3 regions of the Sediminibacillus sp. JSM 1682029 genome follow, and region 3 is predicted to be linked to each of the others. Evidence: riboswitches for the same ligand, from Rfam matches in the RefSeq annotation. Region 3 holds a riboswitch; each other region holds the start of a gene.

Region 1 (5,295 bases), 100 kb from region 3:
TTTTTCGGATTTTCCACTATATCATCCGTCGTAGCGGCTGCCTTGTCGACATTTTCATCCAATTTAATTAAACCGTTCGCTTCAAACAAGCTGAGAATACGTCCATGGTCGGCAACAGAACGGCTGATGATCACTTCTGTTCCATCTGGTATCTCATCGATGCTGGAGATATTCTTGGAATAGACTCCCATCGGCTCGACATGAACCCCTCCAAGACTGACAAAGTCATAGCCGAACTGATTAATTTGATCCTTCAAGTATGGTTTATGCTGAAAATAGTTGGCATCAATTTCGCCATCCTCTAAGTCCTGATTAGGTAAGACATAATCCTGATATTCAGAAATCGTAAGAGTAACACCTTGCTCTTCCAACAACGGTTTTGCTTCTTCCAAAATTTCTGCGTGAGGAGTACTTGACGCCCCTACTTTTATTTCTGTTGATTCGTCTCCTCCACCAGAAGTCCCTCCATCGGACGAATTATCTTCATCCGAGCTGCCGCAAGCAGCCAACACTGCAAGAACCGCAGCAGTCAGTAACAAAAATAAATACTTTTTCATGATCTCATTTCCCCTTTTCATGTTTTAAACTTGGCCCTTTTCGCATACGGTATTGCTTTCCTTATGCCTGCGTTTTCCATATAAAGTCACTACACCCTATATACGGAACATGACAACGGAACTGTATGATGGAAAGTGCCTTATCTTTTATCTAATTTATTGGCGATATAATCACCGATAAACTGAAAAATAAATACAATTACTACTATTAAAACGGTGCAGATAAACACGACGTCAAATTCGCGACGTTGAAAGCCATAAAAATAGGCGAAATCTCCAAGACCCCCGGCCCCGATCACTCCGGCAACAGCCGTATAGCCAATCAATGCTATTGCTGTTACAGTAATCCCGGATACTAAAGCAGGCATCGATTCCGGAAGCAAAACCTTGAAGATAATCGTGTGCGTTTTTGCACCCATCGCTTTGGCGGCCTCCACTACACCTTTGTCCACTTCCTTCAGACCGATTTCCACCAACCTTGCATAAAACGGTGCCGAACCGATGATCAAAGCTGGCAACGCCGCTTTCGGACCACGAATCGTGCCTATAAGAAAATCAGTGAATGGGAATAACAATAAAATCAAAATGATAAATGGGATGGCCCGGAAGATATTCACCAGCGCTGCAGCAAAAAAATTCAATATTTTATTTTGCCACAAACCACCTCTGGCAGTGAGAAATAATAAAAGTCCCAACAGGACCCCTAAAACAATCGTCCCTGCCACCGATATCAGTGTCATATAAAATGTTTCACCGATCGCTGTCCAAATATCCTCCATTTTCACGTTTGGAAAAAGTTCACTCAGCATTTGGATCCACCTCCACTTCTACCGAGGTGGTTTTGATAAAGGCAATCGCCCTGGCTATCTCTTCTGCAGAGCCGTCCATATGGACAAACAAAGTTCCATATGCCCCTTTTTGTGTTTGAGTGACTTTACCCTGAAGGATATTGACAGCCACATCAAATCGCTTTGACACCTGGCTTATCAGCGCCTGATTGGTTGTTTCTCCCACAAAATGAAGCCGTACAACTTGCCCGCTTTGATAATTTTCCAATAAATGGAGCGATTCTTCTTGATCCCTGTCTCCCATGACTTGTTCAACGAACCGCTTGGTAACAGGCTGTTTGGGATGCAAGAAAACATCCAGCACATCGCCTTGCTCTGCTACTCTTCCTGACTCCATCACAGCGACCCGATGACAAATCTTACGGATGACATGCATCTCATGTGTGATCAAAATGATGGTCAACCCCAATTTTTCATTGATATCGACAAGCAGCCGTAATATCGCATCCGTCGTATCCGGATCTAGCGCCGATGTGGCTTCATCACACAACAGCACTTTTGGGTTGTTGGCCAACGCCCTTGCAATGCCGACCCGTTGTTTTTGCCCTCCGCTTAATTGCGAAGGATAGGCATCTTCTCTTCCTTTAAGCCCGACTAAATCTATCAGCTCTTCGACCCTGGCTCTCCTTTTCCCCTTGGGAATTCCCGCTATTTCCAGCGGAAAAGCAATGTTGTCACGAACGGTACGGGACCAGAGCAGGTTGAAATGTTGAAAAATCATCCCTATTTCCTGTCGTGATTTACGCAGCTGCTGCTTTCCCATTGCAGATATTTCTTTTCCATCAATATAAATTTGTCCTTCAGTCGGTTCTTCCAGCCGATTAAGCAGTCTGATGAACGTACTTTTACCAGCACCACTGTATCCGATCACCCCGAAAATTTCCCCTTTGCTTACTTCCAGGTTGAGGTTATCGACAGCGAGGACATCCTGATGCTTGGCTGGATAAACTTTTTTCAAGCCTTTAATTGAAATCAACTTTCTTCCTCCTCAGCAATACTTGCCGAACTACCTAATACTTCTTTTGTGTGTATTAAAAAAGCGTCCTTCCGTTCACAAGAGAACAGAAAGACGCAGTATGACTACTTTCATGTTCTCTCATCTGCCAAAGCTTATTGCTTCGCAGGAATTGGCACCATTTTAACCAGTAAAAACTGGTTAACGGTTGCCGGGCTTCACAGGGCCAGTCCCTCCACCTCTCTTGATAAGAGATTAGAATATTTAATTAGGTCGTTCCTTAAGCGCTAAATAGGATTTTAGCATTGGCGCAGTTAGGTGTCAAGCTAATTCATTAATTGAAGTGCGATAATCGTTTTCCATTTTTGGTTATGTTAGCATATACAACAAGAAAAACTTACTGAGAAGCAAGGAGTGGTTGGATGAAAGCCCCGGTTTTCGAGCTTCCGATTCTGGGTACCCCAAAGACCTATCAACTGAAAAAGGACCTTGGCAAGGTGATCATGCTTACCTTTTGGACATCCTGGTGCCCGGACTGCGCAGCGGACTTACCCAAAAAAGAGCAGTTATATAAAACAATCAACAAAAATGATATAAAAATGTTGACCATCAATGTGACTGGGAGAGAACGTTCGGTGGATGAAGCAGAAGCATTCCATAAGAAGTTTCTGCAACAGCCGACATTGTCGGACGAAGGGACAAACGTTTACGATATGTACCGCTGTCAAGGGGTTCCCAGTACTGTCATTATTGACAAGCAGGGTGATATAGCGGCTCAGTTTGGCGACAAAGCACCTTTTTTATCTATTGTCCAAGCATTGGGCAGGCAACTCGTTTAAGGCAGGTACAGCAATGTTTCAAAAAGCAGGCAGTCCCTGTACCTCCCTGTCCAGGAGGCAAGCCCTGCAGGGAAAGCTGTCAGCTTCCGCTCCCCGTTAAAAAGTTGTTCTGCTATGTCATTGTTCACCTTCACCTTTAAAGGGGCAGCAGACGGGAATTGTGAATCGGCATGGAGTTCCACAATTCCTGAACGAAATTTAACCCAAGCCGAGAATTCACCTACATCCACTTTGATGTCCAAGTGCTTTTGTTCATATAAATACAACAAATCTTCACGATCTTCCAAACGCCGTTTCCATTCTGCCAAAAGTTGTTCTGACAAGACTACCGCCTCCCTGTTAACAGTAGTTCGCCATCCAGCATGTATTTCCTGCAAAAAAGAAAAGCAGATGGAGTCTTCCAAAAGACATAAGCAAAAAAGGAAGGAGTATTTCTCGGGAAATATTCCTTCCTTTTTAGTTTCTGTATTTCTGTATCTTCTCCTGAATATGCATTAACGAATGAAATGCGTATATTTTTTCCTGCACCCGGCCATTTTCCACTATTAACAGACAGGGAACGCTTTCTATGTGAAATGATTGCATGAAGCCCGGAAAAAGAGAGGCATTCATTTCATGGAAAAGTGATGCCTCTTCGATTTGTTCTAATACCAACAGCATTTTCTCCGCCATTTTACATGTGCCGCAGAAAGGCGTATGAATAAACACAAACCCTTTTGAAAAGTCTTTGAGTGCGTGTTCATCCGAAATTGCCAACATAAATTCCATCCCTTTTCCTTTTGAATATAACTTATCCGCCACCTCTATAGATAAAGTGGATTCACTGCTATGCTTCTGCTCAATAGAGCTGCTGCTAATTCCGCTTCTGGAGTAGCCGCCACTTCCCTGAAGGTTTTATCTACATAGATATGTTCGGCATGAGGGAGTTCGAAGGACAATTGCTTTCGCAGTTTATGTCCTGCATTGTCCTCATCCACCAGTATAAAGACGTCCTTATTATCCAGATCATATTCTATCAACAGCTCTTCCAGCCTTTCGACTCCCAAAGTACCATTGGTGCAAATGATTTCTATTTTTTCATCAATCACTTTCTGAATCTGTACCTTGTCGGTCCGCCCCTCCACAATAATCACTTTGTCAGCATCATTCATAGCGTTCACCTGCTTTTTAATCGATAAGTTTAAAACGCGGCCATCCTGCTTAACAATAATCCCCTGTCACATTAACGGTAACAAGGGATTGCGTTCGCTCTCTATAATCATTGTATTGATTATTTCTTTTTTGATGCATGGCATAGACAATGACATAAAAAAGATGGACGCGGAATACGGAAGAAGCTTACTCTTCGTCGATCATTTCCTGATATTGGTCAGCACTCATCAGTTCATCGACTTGCGAAAGATCTTCTGTTTCCACGACGATCATCCACGCTTTTTCATATGGAGATTCATTGACAAATTCAGGACTATCATCGAGATCTTCGTTTACTTCCACTACTTTACCATTGATTGGAGCATACAACTCAGATACCGTCTTCACGGATTCGACACTGCCAAACGGCTCGTCCGCTTCAATAGTATCTCCGACTTCCGGAAGTTCGACAAAAACAATATCTCCCAATTCGGATTGGGCGTGGTCTGTGATTCCGATCCGGACTTTCTCCCCTTCCACTTTGACCCATTCATGTTCTTCAGAGTAACGTAATTCCTTTGGTAAACTCATCGTATAAAACCTCCACTTTCCTTATCTGCTTTTATTTGTCTTAACTTGTCCAACTGTCCTGTTCCAAGTTTCCTCCAAACAGCGAACATCCTTCATCTAATATAGTAGCTCCCCAAGGCAAATTCCAGTGGTTTGCTTCAATTCGTCATTTCCAGTTTTCTTCATAGACTTCCGGTTTAAAACCGACTGTTGCTTTCTCTTCGGATTCTAAAATCGGCCGCTTTATCAACATTCCGTCCGAAGCCAGCCATTCCAGCATCTGATTTTCATCTGCTTCTTTCAATTTATCCTTCAAGCCCAATTCTCGATACTTTTTTCCACTTGTATTGAAAAATTTCTTCACAGGCTGTCCGCTTTTTTCCACGAGGCTTTTC
Region 2 (5,295 bases), on a different contig from region 3:
CGAAACAACTTGTCGGATTGGAAGGAATATTTGCCATTTATCAATAGGACAAAAAGTTTTTTTAGTTATCGGTTCGGTTTTTACATAGGGAATTAGGTTATGTCCTGGCCCTTCTTAACCAGAGAAAGATTCCTGTACTTGCTGCCAGGATGGTCTATAGGAAGGATTGGTCCTTCGGTGAAAAGCTTTTCTCTGAGTGTTCCATCCCTGTACGACTTTTTATAAATCCCGCGTTTTTGCAGGACAGGTACCACTAATTCCACAAAAGCTTCCAAATCTCCAGGTGTTACGAGGTGATTCAAGTTAAAACCATCCACACCGGATTCTTCAAATTGGAATTGGATGGCGTCTGCTACTTCTTCCGGATTTCCGACAATGATAGTAGAACGGTCCAATGTTTCAAAGCGGTCAAGTACTTCCCCTACAGTAAGCTTTTTCGGAGCATCTTTTGTCAGGGTTGCTGCTTTGTAATGCCCACCCTCTGTCTTTTTGGTGTATTCAAACGGCAATGAGCGGTCGATTTCCTCGTATTCTGAGATGTCATAACCGCTGGCACCATATTGTGCTTTGGCAGCATCCGGACTCCAATGACTGGCATATTCTTCGTATTTCCGTTCCGCTTCCTCGGTTGTTTCTCCGACGATGACATTAAGAAAGGATAAAAATTTTATTTTTGAAGTATCCCTTCCGTGTTTTTCTGCCTGTTCTTTAATGTCTTCGCTGTAGTATCGGATCCTTTCCGGGGTCGGACCGCCGACAAAAATACACTCGGCATGCTTTGCGGCGAAGGCACGTCCGCGTACCGATGTGCCTGCCTGGTAAAGGACAGGAGTTCTTTGCGGAGATGGTTCACTAAGGTGCGGGCCTTCAACATTGAAGTAATTACCTTGATGTTTGATTTCGTGGACTTTTTCCGGGTTGATCAAAGTACCTTCTTGCCTGTCTTCAATGAAAGCATCATTTTCCCAGCTTCCTTCCCAAAGTTGATAGGATACATCCAGGTATTCATCGGCGATATCATATCGTTCATCGTGTTTAATCATTTCTTCGAGACCAAAGTTTCTTGCTGCGTTTGGCAGATAGGAAGTCACAATATTCCAGGCAACTCTGCCATTGGTCAAATGGTCCAGAGTGGAAAACCGTCTGGCATTTCCAAAGGGTGGTTCATAGGTGGTGCTGACAGTAATGGCGAATGCCAGGTGCTCGGTCGCTTGGGCCATTGCCGAAACAAGCAGGGCTGGATCATTCACCGGTACTTGTAAACCATCTCGTATCGATGGCGCTTTACTATTACGGTAAACATCGTAGATACCGAGTACATCAGCAAAAAACACCGCATCGAATTTACCTTTCTCCAACAAGCGGGCAAGGTCTACCCAATATTGCAGATCCTTATAGCCGCGATGCCGCTTGCTGTGCGGATGCTTCCAGAGACCATGCGAATTATGCATGGCACTGTTCATTTCGAAGGCATGTAAAATGATTTGTTTGGTCAATGGGAATTCCTCCTGTAACGAATTATTCTGCAGTTCTATTTAAGCACTATGTTTGCCGGCGATGCCCACCTTAGTACCGAATGCTGCCGCCAGATAGCTCGTCGCCAGCATGCTTACAAATCCGAGTGCTGAACTCACGAACAAGGCGATGTATAAATTCGGCAGCAGGTGGAACTGCGTAAAGGACAAATAAGAAAGGGAACCGGTCAAAACGGAGACTATTGCGCCTGTTCGATTTCCTTTATTCCAAAAGTAGCCTAGCAGTACTGGGCCGAATACGCCGCTGATGATGGCCGAGAAACTAAATTGAATGAGCATGGCCAAGGACTCTGGCCGATTTATTGACAAGTAAAGCGAAGCCGCTCCGACAATTATCAACGAGGACTTGGCAATGACAACTGCACGCTGGTCATAGTTGGCAGGAGAAAGGCTGGATTGTTTTTTTTGCACAAGCGGCAGGTAAATGTCATTGCCGATACTGGAGGTTATCGATAGATAAAGGCTGTCTGTGCTCGAAAGTACGGCTGAAATAACGCCGACGATCATAAACGCAACGAGGACTGGTGGAAAAGCCTCGATTAAATAAGCGGGCAATGCTTGATCTGCTTCTGTCAGGCCGGGAACGAGAATCTTTGCTGCAAAACCGCCGAACACGGGCAGGTAAGAGATGAAAAACAAATGAACGCCGCTTGAAATCACAAAAGGCCGCAATTCCTCTTCTGTTTCGATTGCCAAAATTTTATTTAGCAGCTGCGGCATCAATACAAAACTGATCATCAGAAATTGGATGGCCAAAACGGTAGTGACACTGTCGTACGGCCCGTCCGGTGAAAAAGTAGATACAAGCGAAGGGTCGATGGCCGCCAATTGATCAAACATCCGGTTGAACACCTGAAAGCCTCCGCCGATTGTCCAGAACAATGAAACAATGATCAAGACAGAGGTGACAGACATCAATACCCCTTGAAAAGCATCGGTGATAATTTGCGCAAAGGCACCGCCCATCCCTATATAAACGATCGTGATTGCCACACCGGAAACCACTCCCCATTCATAAGGGATGCCGATAATGGTTTCAAAAATCGTTGCCAGGCCAACATTCTGACCGACAATGTAATAGATATTGAACAACAGCAAGATGGACACCAGGATTTGCAATGTTTTGCTGTTATACCTTTTTCCGAGCCATTCCGGCAGCGTGGAAACCCCGCCTTTTTGTTTTTGGTATTTCCAAAATGTCTTAGCGAAAAGAAGCAAACCGAGCCATGCAGTTCCGAAGCTTCCCAAGGTGTACCACAATACCGAGATACCATATTGATAGGCAAGGCCAGGCAGGCCCAAGTACAAATTGGCACTGGCAAAGGTGGCGGCAAAGCTCGCCCCCACAAGCCATGGGCTTACTTTTCCACGGGCTGTGGCAAAGCCCGTCATCGTCTTGCTGTGTCGAGATCCCCGTTTGCCGATATAAGAAACGACAAAAAAGTATCCGACTAAAAGTGCCACAATCAAACCAATTGTCCATGTTGGCAATGTGCTCATTTAGCTGCCTCCTTGTTTTTAGGATAAATAATCGAGCAGACAAGACTGCCAATCACGGCAAACCCTATTGCAGACAATCCATACATTAGAAACATGCTGCTTCCTCCTTTTTGTTTTCATCCATCAAAAAAACCCCTTTCTAAGAGAAAGAGGTTTATCATCTAAACATGCATCAGCCCTTTCTCTTATCTCGCAGTATCGCTACTGCAGGAATTAGCACCGTGCTTTAAGCGGTGAGAACCGCGGCGCAGTTATACGCCCCATTTCACAATGGTATTACAGTCGGTTGCCGGGCTTCATCGGGCCATTTCCCTCCACCTGCTCTTGATAAGAGACAACTTCATTTATTTTGTTTTCACTTTAATTAGGAATTATAGTAACAATGGTTTTGCAAACTGTCAACAGATATTTCAGAATATTTTTTCTTCATACTCTGGACTTGTTCCACTCCCTGGGGTCAGTCCTCCACACAATTAACACTGCGTCACGCTAACACGACAGTGTAGTGGGGGACTGACCCCTTCTTCATTCGTAGCTTTTTTCGAGTTCGTCGATCAGGCTGGCAACATAGGAGACGGCCTGGCGGATGGCATCGGGCTTTTCCATGTCGACACCTGCTTGTTTAATTAGATCGAGTGGTTTCTTGGTACCTCCTGCTTTTAAAACGTCAAGCCAACGGTCGATGGCATGCTGTCCTTCCTCGAAAATGGTTTGTGAAACAGCCGTAGAAACCGTCAATCCTGCCGAATACGTGTAAGAATAAAGACCCATATAGTAATGTGGCTGGCGCATCCAGGTCAAGGTCGCTCCTTCATCAATCTCAACGCTGTCATCCCAAAACTCTGATAATACAGCGGCTTTTTGACCGGATAAAACGTCGGCTGTCAATGGCTCGCCGGATTCTGCAAGCTGATAGACCCTGCGCTGAAAAGCTCCTTCCAGCAGATGGGTGACGAAGTTATGATAATAGGTGCCAAGCAGCTGTAAAATGACCCATCTTCTCATCCGGGTATCATCAGTATTCGATAACAAATGGTTGCCAAGCAGCATTTCGTTCATCGTCGAAGGTGCTTCGATGAAATAGGTAGATGGTCTGGAATTGGTCAGGCGTTGATTTTTGCCAGCCAGATAAAAGTGACCTGCGTGTCCGAGTTCGTGGGCGAGCGTAAAGGCTCCACGCATTTGATTGGTCCAGGTTGTCAATATATAGGGATGAACGCCATATGGACTGGAGCAAAATGCACCGGTCGATTTTCCGATGTTGTCGGCATAGTCGATCCAACGTTCAGATAATGCTGTTTCCATAATGCGGCTATATTCGGGTCCCATCACCTTTAGAGCTTCCAATACGGTTTCGGCCGCCTCTTCATAACTGGTTTCCGGATTGAAATCAGGGTCGAGCGGGGCTTTTAAGTCATGGAAGGCCATTTTCTCCAAACCGAGTACTTGCTGCTTCAACTTGGCAAATCGGCGCATATGCGGAGCCAATTCCTCTAGAAGAATATCCAACTGGTTATGGTACATTTCCTGTGTCACTTGCTGTGGGGCCAGCAGCATATCGGTGACGGAATCATAGTTGCGCAGCCTCGACATCACTACTTCCTGATTGACTTTTGTGGCATAGGTAGCAGCAAACGTGTTTTTATACTGTTTTAACGTTTTGACAAAAGAATCATATGCATTTTTCCTGACCACAGCAGATGGGGAGGCTTCGTAATTGGCTTCATATAGGGCAAAGGAATTCGGTTGATATTCTCCATTATCATTGGGAAAAGGCACAAACTGCATGTCTGACAGCTTGCTCCGATTATAAGTAGTATAAGGAGAACGGAATAAAGAACCCAAAGAAGCTAGAGCCGACTCTGTTTCCGCAGACAGGGTATGCGATTGTTTTTCTTTTAAATCATTTACTATTTGGAGAAAGGAATAAGCTTCGGTTCATCATCGAAATATTGATTGAGTTTCGCTTCCGGAACGGAAATGATTTCGATTTCGACGAAGGAAAGAACCGCGTCGATTTTTGCCAAAACATCGCTTACCTTTGCTGCATTCGCCTGGTTGGTACTGTCGGTACTGTCAGCTGATTGCCTTAAGTTTGCATAAGTGGCAACTCGTATTACCCGTTGCAACAACTTTTCGCGGGCTTCTAAACAGTCTCGGAGTGTTGCAGCATTTTCTCCGATTTTCCCCTGATACTGAGTGACTTCAGGTAAACTTTGCTGGACTGCACGTAATTCCTCTTCCCATTCATCCCTTGAAG
Region 3 (5,295 bases):
AACTGGAAAAGTGATAGATGGATTGAGAAATAATCGAATTAATTGAAAACAAGAAAGGTGGTGGATCCGTCGTATGGAAGTGAAAACAGCTGTCGAGAGGAAGACCGGTACAGTCAACATAGGAGAGCTCGAGTTGGAATCCGGTACCGTGATCCAGGAGGTTGAGCTTGCCTACGAACGGGTTGGGTTGGCCGAAGCACCGGCAATCCTTGTCTGTCATGCATTGACAGGAAGCCAGCATGCAGCGGGCGATCAGGATATGCCTGGCTATTGGGCAGAAATGATCACCCCTGGAGGTTTTATCGATAGCGATCGATTCCAAATTATATCGTTCAACGTATTAGGCGGCTGTAATGGTTCGACCGGACCGCTTAGTATAGATCCCAAGACGGGAGAACCCTACCAGGCCAAATTTCCGTTTATAACGGTCCGTGATATGGTCCGTGCCCAGCATCTGGCACTGGAAAAACTGGGTATCAACCATTTAGCTGCTGTTATTGGCGGTTCGCTCGGCGGAATGCAGGTGTTGGAGTGGGGAGTGATGTATCCCGGTAAAATGGATCGTTTGATTCCCTTGGCTGTCACGCCTTACTTGACCGACTATGCGATTGCATTCAACAATATCGCAAGACTTGCCATCCTGCATGACCCGAATTGGAACAACGGCAATTATACGGAAGAGACCATACCGGAAAGCGGATTGAGTCTGGCACGTATGGTGGGCATGATCACATACCGGTCGGGAGATTTGTTCAATGAACGTTTTTCCAGGAAACAGCGCGCACCTGCCGGCAACTTCCACGATGAAATTGCCTATGAAATCGAATCCTACCTTGATTACCAGGGGAAAAAGCTGACCAAGCGTTTCGATGCCAACAGTTATCTGTATTTGTTGAAGGCGATGGATACCCATGATATCGGACGCGGACGTGGTGGGTGGCAGAAAGCTGCTTCCCGGATCGAAGCACCGGTAACAGCGCTGGGCTACAGCGGAGATTTGCTATTCCCTCCTGGTTCGCTGGAACAGTTTATCGGCCAGTTGAAGCACATCGGAATAGAAGCGGATTACACATTGATCGATACCAGTTTCGGGCATGACGGTTTTCTGGTCGAATTTGAAAAGTGGGGAAGCATCATCAAATCAGAATTGGAAGCTTGATAAGCTAATGAAGACAATTTAATAAGCACTCTTATCCAGAGAGGCTGAGGGACTGGCCCGATGAAGCCCGGCAACCTTCAAGTCGAATTGACTTGAAAGGTGCTAATTCCTGCAGGAGAGATCCTGACAGATAAGAGGAGAGATTGTATGAACAGTCCTCTTCTTAGGAAGAGGACTTTTTATTTTGATTGAAAAAAAGAGTTACGGGAGGAAAAGAAACATGGCAAATACTTACGATTTAGAAACGTTATCACTTCATGGCGGCCAATCACCGGATCCGACAACAGGGTCGCGTGCTGTCCCGATTTATCAAACTACTTCTTATGTGTTTCACGATACAGAACACGCAGAGCGCTTGTTCGCTCTGGATGAACCTGGAAATATTTATTCTCGATTGGGCAACCCGACAGTCGACGTTTTTGAAAAACGCCTGGCTTTATTGGAGGAAGGAGTTGCAGCAGTCGGTGTAGCTTCTGGTATGGCAGCTATCACATTATCGATTCTTAACCTGGCCAGTGCAGGGGATGAAATCGTAGCTGCCACCAACTTATACGGCGGTACGTACAATTTGTTCTCGACCACCCTGCCGCGTTATGGCATCAAGGTCAACTTTGTCGATCCGACCGATCCTGAAAATTTCCGCAAGGCGATTACGGATAAAACCAAAGCGGTTTATGGAGAAATCATCGGGAATCCAAGCTTGCATGTGCTCGATGTCGAAAAAGTCGCGGAAATTGCCCACGAAAATGGATTGCCGCTGATCATTGACAATACCTTTGCCACGCCGCACTTATGCAAACCAATCACATTAGGAGCCGATATCGTGATCCACTCAGCAACCAAATGGATTGGAGGGCATGGCACTTCGATTGGCGGGGTGATCGTCGATGGTGGAAGATTTGATTGGAATTCGGAAAAATACCCGCAGTTTACGGACCCGGATCCGAGCTACAATGGCATCCGCTATGCAGTGGATTTCGGAACATTGGCGTTCAGCACTAAAGTAAGGGTGCAGCTGCTGCGTGATTTCGGAGCTTCGCTGAGTCCTTTCAACGCCTTTTTGCTGCTGCAAGGCCTGGAAACTTTGCATCTGCGCGTCGAACGGCATAACCAGAATGCGCTGGAGCTTGCCCGTTACTTAAAGGACCATCCGGCAGTGGACTGGGTGTCCTATCCAGGATTGGAGGAGCACCCGTCCCACCAGCAAGCGAGTGAAACCTTGCGGCATGGATACGGTTCGATTGTCAACTTCGGCATCAAAGGCGGCAAAGAGGCCGGCCGAACGTTGATAAACAATGTCGCTTTATGGTCGCATCTAGCCAATGTCGGGGATGCCAAATCGTTGATCATCCATCCGGCTTCGACGACCCACCAGCAGCTGTCCCCGGAGGAACTGGAAGCGACGGGGGTCAAAGCGGAGCTCGTCCGGTTGTCGGTGGGGATCGAGTCGGTGAGAGATTTGATCAACGATTTGGATGCAGCATTGGCAAAAGCGACTGGGCAACAAAAGGAGAGCGGACCAGAAATAGTCATCAACGATGAGGGAGTAATCCGCTGGGCATTGCAGTCCCCGACAGAACGTGTCGAATCCGATGGGGAAGAGCGCCAACGTCAAAAAACATTGGCGATTGTCGGGTTGAGTGGTAAAGAGGCAAGGCCGAGCCACCGTCTTGCCAGAAAAATGCAGCGGCTTGGCTATAAAATCATCCCGGTGAATCCGCGGGAAACGGAGATTTTAGGTGAAAAGGCGTACCCAGATTTGAAAAGCATTCCGGAACCGATCGATATTGTCCAGGTATTCAGAAGTCCGGAAGCTGCAATCGGAATCGCACGCGAAGCAGCGGAGGTCCGGCCAAAAATTTTCTGGCTTCAAGAAGGAGTGGTATCCGATGAAGCTGCCGAAATAGCGAGAAATGCTGGACTCCAAGTGGTTCATAACCGCTGTACGTATAAAGAGGCACAACGCCTGCGAGGAACAATTACGACTTATGCTTGTGAAATATAAGACGGATACCAACGACGAGGAGGATAACCATGGATCGCATACCACTGATAGATTTAAGAAGTTTTTTGGCTCTGACAGCTCTGACGGTGATTATTATCGTCACTGCCGGCTGTTCATCGAGCGCAAGCTCTGAAGGAGCGCCGGATAAGATACGGCTTGACTATGCGTACTATTCACCGACCAGCCTGGTGTTGAAAAAGTTCGGCTGGGCAGAGGAAGAGTTTGAAGAAGAAGGGATCGAGATAGAATGGGCACTAAGTCAAGGCAGCAACAAAGCGCTGGAATTTTTGAACAGTGACAGTGTCGATTTTGGATCGACTGCCGGCGCTGCAGCGTTGATGTCGAAAGCAAACGGAGCGCCGATCAAGAATGTGTATATTTATTCAAAACCGGAGTGGACTGCATTGGTCACCTCGAAAGGTTCCGGAATTTCCAGTCTTGAAGACTTGAAGGGAAAAAAGGTGGCGGCCACACTTGGGACGGATCCATACATTTTCCTCTTGCGTGCTCTTGAAGCAGAAGGAGTTCCAGCAGATGAGTTGGAAATCGTCAACCTGCAGCACGGCGATGGGGCATCTGCCTTGACGTCCGGACAGGTGGACGCATGGTCCGGGCTTGACCCGCACATGGCTCGATTGGAACTCGAATCGGATGCAGAGCTTTTTTACCGGAATCCCGACTTTAATACGTATGGTTTCCTGAATGTCCGCGAGGAGTTTGCGGAAAAACATCCAGAATACGTTGATCGGGTCATCAAGGTGTACGAAAAAGCGAGGAAGTGGGTCCAGGATAATCCGGAGGAAGCTGCCGAGTTATTGGCAGAAGAAGCGGAGATTAAAGAAGAGGTCGCGATCAAACAGCTGGAAAGAAACGATTTTTCCGAACCTGTTCCCGGCGAAGTACATCGTGACGCTTTGATTGAGGCCGGAAAAGTGCTGCAGGAAAGCGAAACGATTGATCCGGAAGCCAATATCGAGGAATTGACAGACGAACTAATCGATCCATCTTTCGCGGAAGAAACAATATCGGAGTAAAAAAGTCAGAGAGGAGGACCAGACATGGCCAAAAATCAAAGTGAAGTGAGCGGTGTCTTCACAACGGGAAGCAAAAGCCAGCCATCGACAATCAAACCGAAAAGTCCGTTCACCCATCCCTTGTTATTGGGGAGCATTTTTCCGGCTTTGTTGGTGGTGGTTTGGGAATTGTTAAGCCGTTCGGAAGTCTTTCCAGCCTATCAGCTTCCTGCCCCGTCCGTCATTTTAGAGACAATTGTCGGGATGGCGGAAGATGGCACACTCTGGGGACATGTCGGCATCACCTTCTACCGGGTGTTGATGGGCTTTCTGTTAGGAACGGCAGCAGCCGTCGTGCTCGGTTCGTTGGTCGGATTTTATAAACATGCCGAAGCGCTATTCGATCCGCTGATCCAAGCCTTTCGTTCCATCCCTTCCCTAGCATGGGTTCCACTGTTCATTTTATGGATGGGAATCGGCGAGCCGTCGAAGATCGCCATGATTGCAGTCGGCGTCTTCTTTCCGGTTTATTTGAATATTGTCAGTGGCATAAGCGGCGTCGACCGAAAATTAATCGAGGTTGGGAAAATGTATGGATTGAATACATTTCAGCTGGTGCGAAGGATTATTCTTCCGGCAGCTTTGCCTTCCTTTTTGGTCGGATTGCGCAGTGGGCTTGGATTGGGCTGGATGTTTGTCGTGGCAGCGGAATTGATGGGTGCGAGCCAGGGGCTTGGGTATTTGCTGGTAGTCGGCCAGAATACACTAGCTCCGGAAACCATTATAGCGAGTATTGTCTTGTTCGCAGTGATCGGAAAGCTGTCGGACTGGGTACTGAAAAAACTGGAGACCCGGACATTGCATTGGCAGGATCGGGCTGCAAAATCGTAAGGAGGTAAAGCGGTGAGTCTTCAATTAGAAAGAGTGGGAAGGACGTTTGCAGGAAAAGCAGCTGTCCAGGATGTTTCCTTCCGAGCGGAACCTGGTGAAATCATCGGTCTTCTCGGAACCAGCGGCTGCGGCAAAAGCACCCTGTTGCGTGCCATCTCCGGACTGGATACCGAATTTGACGGCGTGATCGAAATCAATAATAAGAAAGTGGACGACATACAGAAGAC

The links. Region 3 has a riboswitch for S-adenosylmethionine ahead of ABVF09_RS13510 (PLP-dependent aspartate aminotransferase family protein). Riboswitches for the same ligand answer to the same signal wherever they lie in the genome.
Region 1: another riboswitch for S-adenosylmethionine. It lies ahead of ABVF09_RS13010 (methionine ABC transporter ATP-binding protein); the one in region 3 lies ahead of ABVF09_RS13510 (PLP-dependent aspartate aminotransferase family protein).
Region 2: another riboswitch for S-adenosylmethionine. It lies ahead of ABVF09_RS08730 (sodium:solute symporter family transporter); the one in region 3 lies ahead of ABVF09_RS13510 (PLP-dependent aspartate aminotransferase family protein).

What each region holds. Positions count from the first base shown of each region.
Region 1 covers NZ_JBEWYY010000007.1:92,827-98,121, forward strand. The annotation lists gene ABVF09_RS13000 (MetQ/NlpA family ABC transporter substrate-binding protein) at 1-557, opposite strand, end outside; gene ABVF09_RS13005 (methionine ABC transporter permease) at 698-1,366, opposite strand; gene ABVF09_RS13010 (methionine ABC transporter ATP-binding protein) at 1,356-2,381, opposite strand; SAM riboswitch class I at 2,499-2,614, opposite strand; gene ABVF09_RS13015 (TlpA family protein disulfide reductase) at 2,783-3,199, shown strand; gene ABVF09_RS13020 (hypothetical protein) at 3,196-3,522, opposite strand; gene ABVF09_RS13025 (thioredoxin family protein) at 3,656-3,958, opposite strand; gene ABVF09_RS13030 (toprim domain-containing protein) at 4,003-4,350, opposite strand; gene gcvH (glycine cleavage system protein GcvH) at 4,538-4,921, opposite strand; gene ABVF09_RS13040 (arsenate reductase family protein) at 5,067-5,295, opposite strand, start outside.
Region 2 covers NZ_JBEWYY010000004.1:120,371-125,665, forward strand. The annotation lists gene ABVF09_RS08725 (LLM class flavin-dependent oxidoreductase) at 93-1,496, opposite strand; gene ABVF09_RS08730 (sodium:solute symporter family transporter) at 1,536-3,035, opposite strand; SAM riboswitch class I at 3,218-3,369, opposite strand; partial or broken gene pepF (oligoendopeptidase F) at 3,561-5,295, opposite strand, start outside.
Region 3 covers NZ_JBEWYY010000007.1:194,759-200,053, reverse strand. The annotation lists gene metX (homoserine O-acetyltransferase MetX) at 74-1,159, shown strand; SAM riboswitch class I at 1,188-1,296, shown strand; gene ABVF09_RS13510 (PLP-dependent aspartate aminotransferase family protein) at 1,380-3,164, shown strand; gene ABVF09_RS13505 (aliphatic sulfonate ABC transporter substrate-binding protein) at 3,194-4,198, shown strand; gene ABVF09_RS13500 (ABC transporter permease) at 4,223-5,068, shown strand; gene ABVF09_RS13495 (ABC transporter ATP-binding protein) at 5,081-5,295, shown strand, end outside.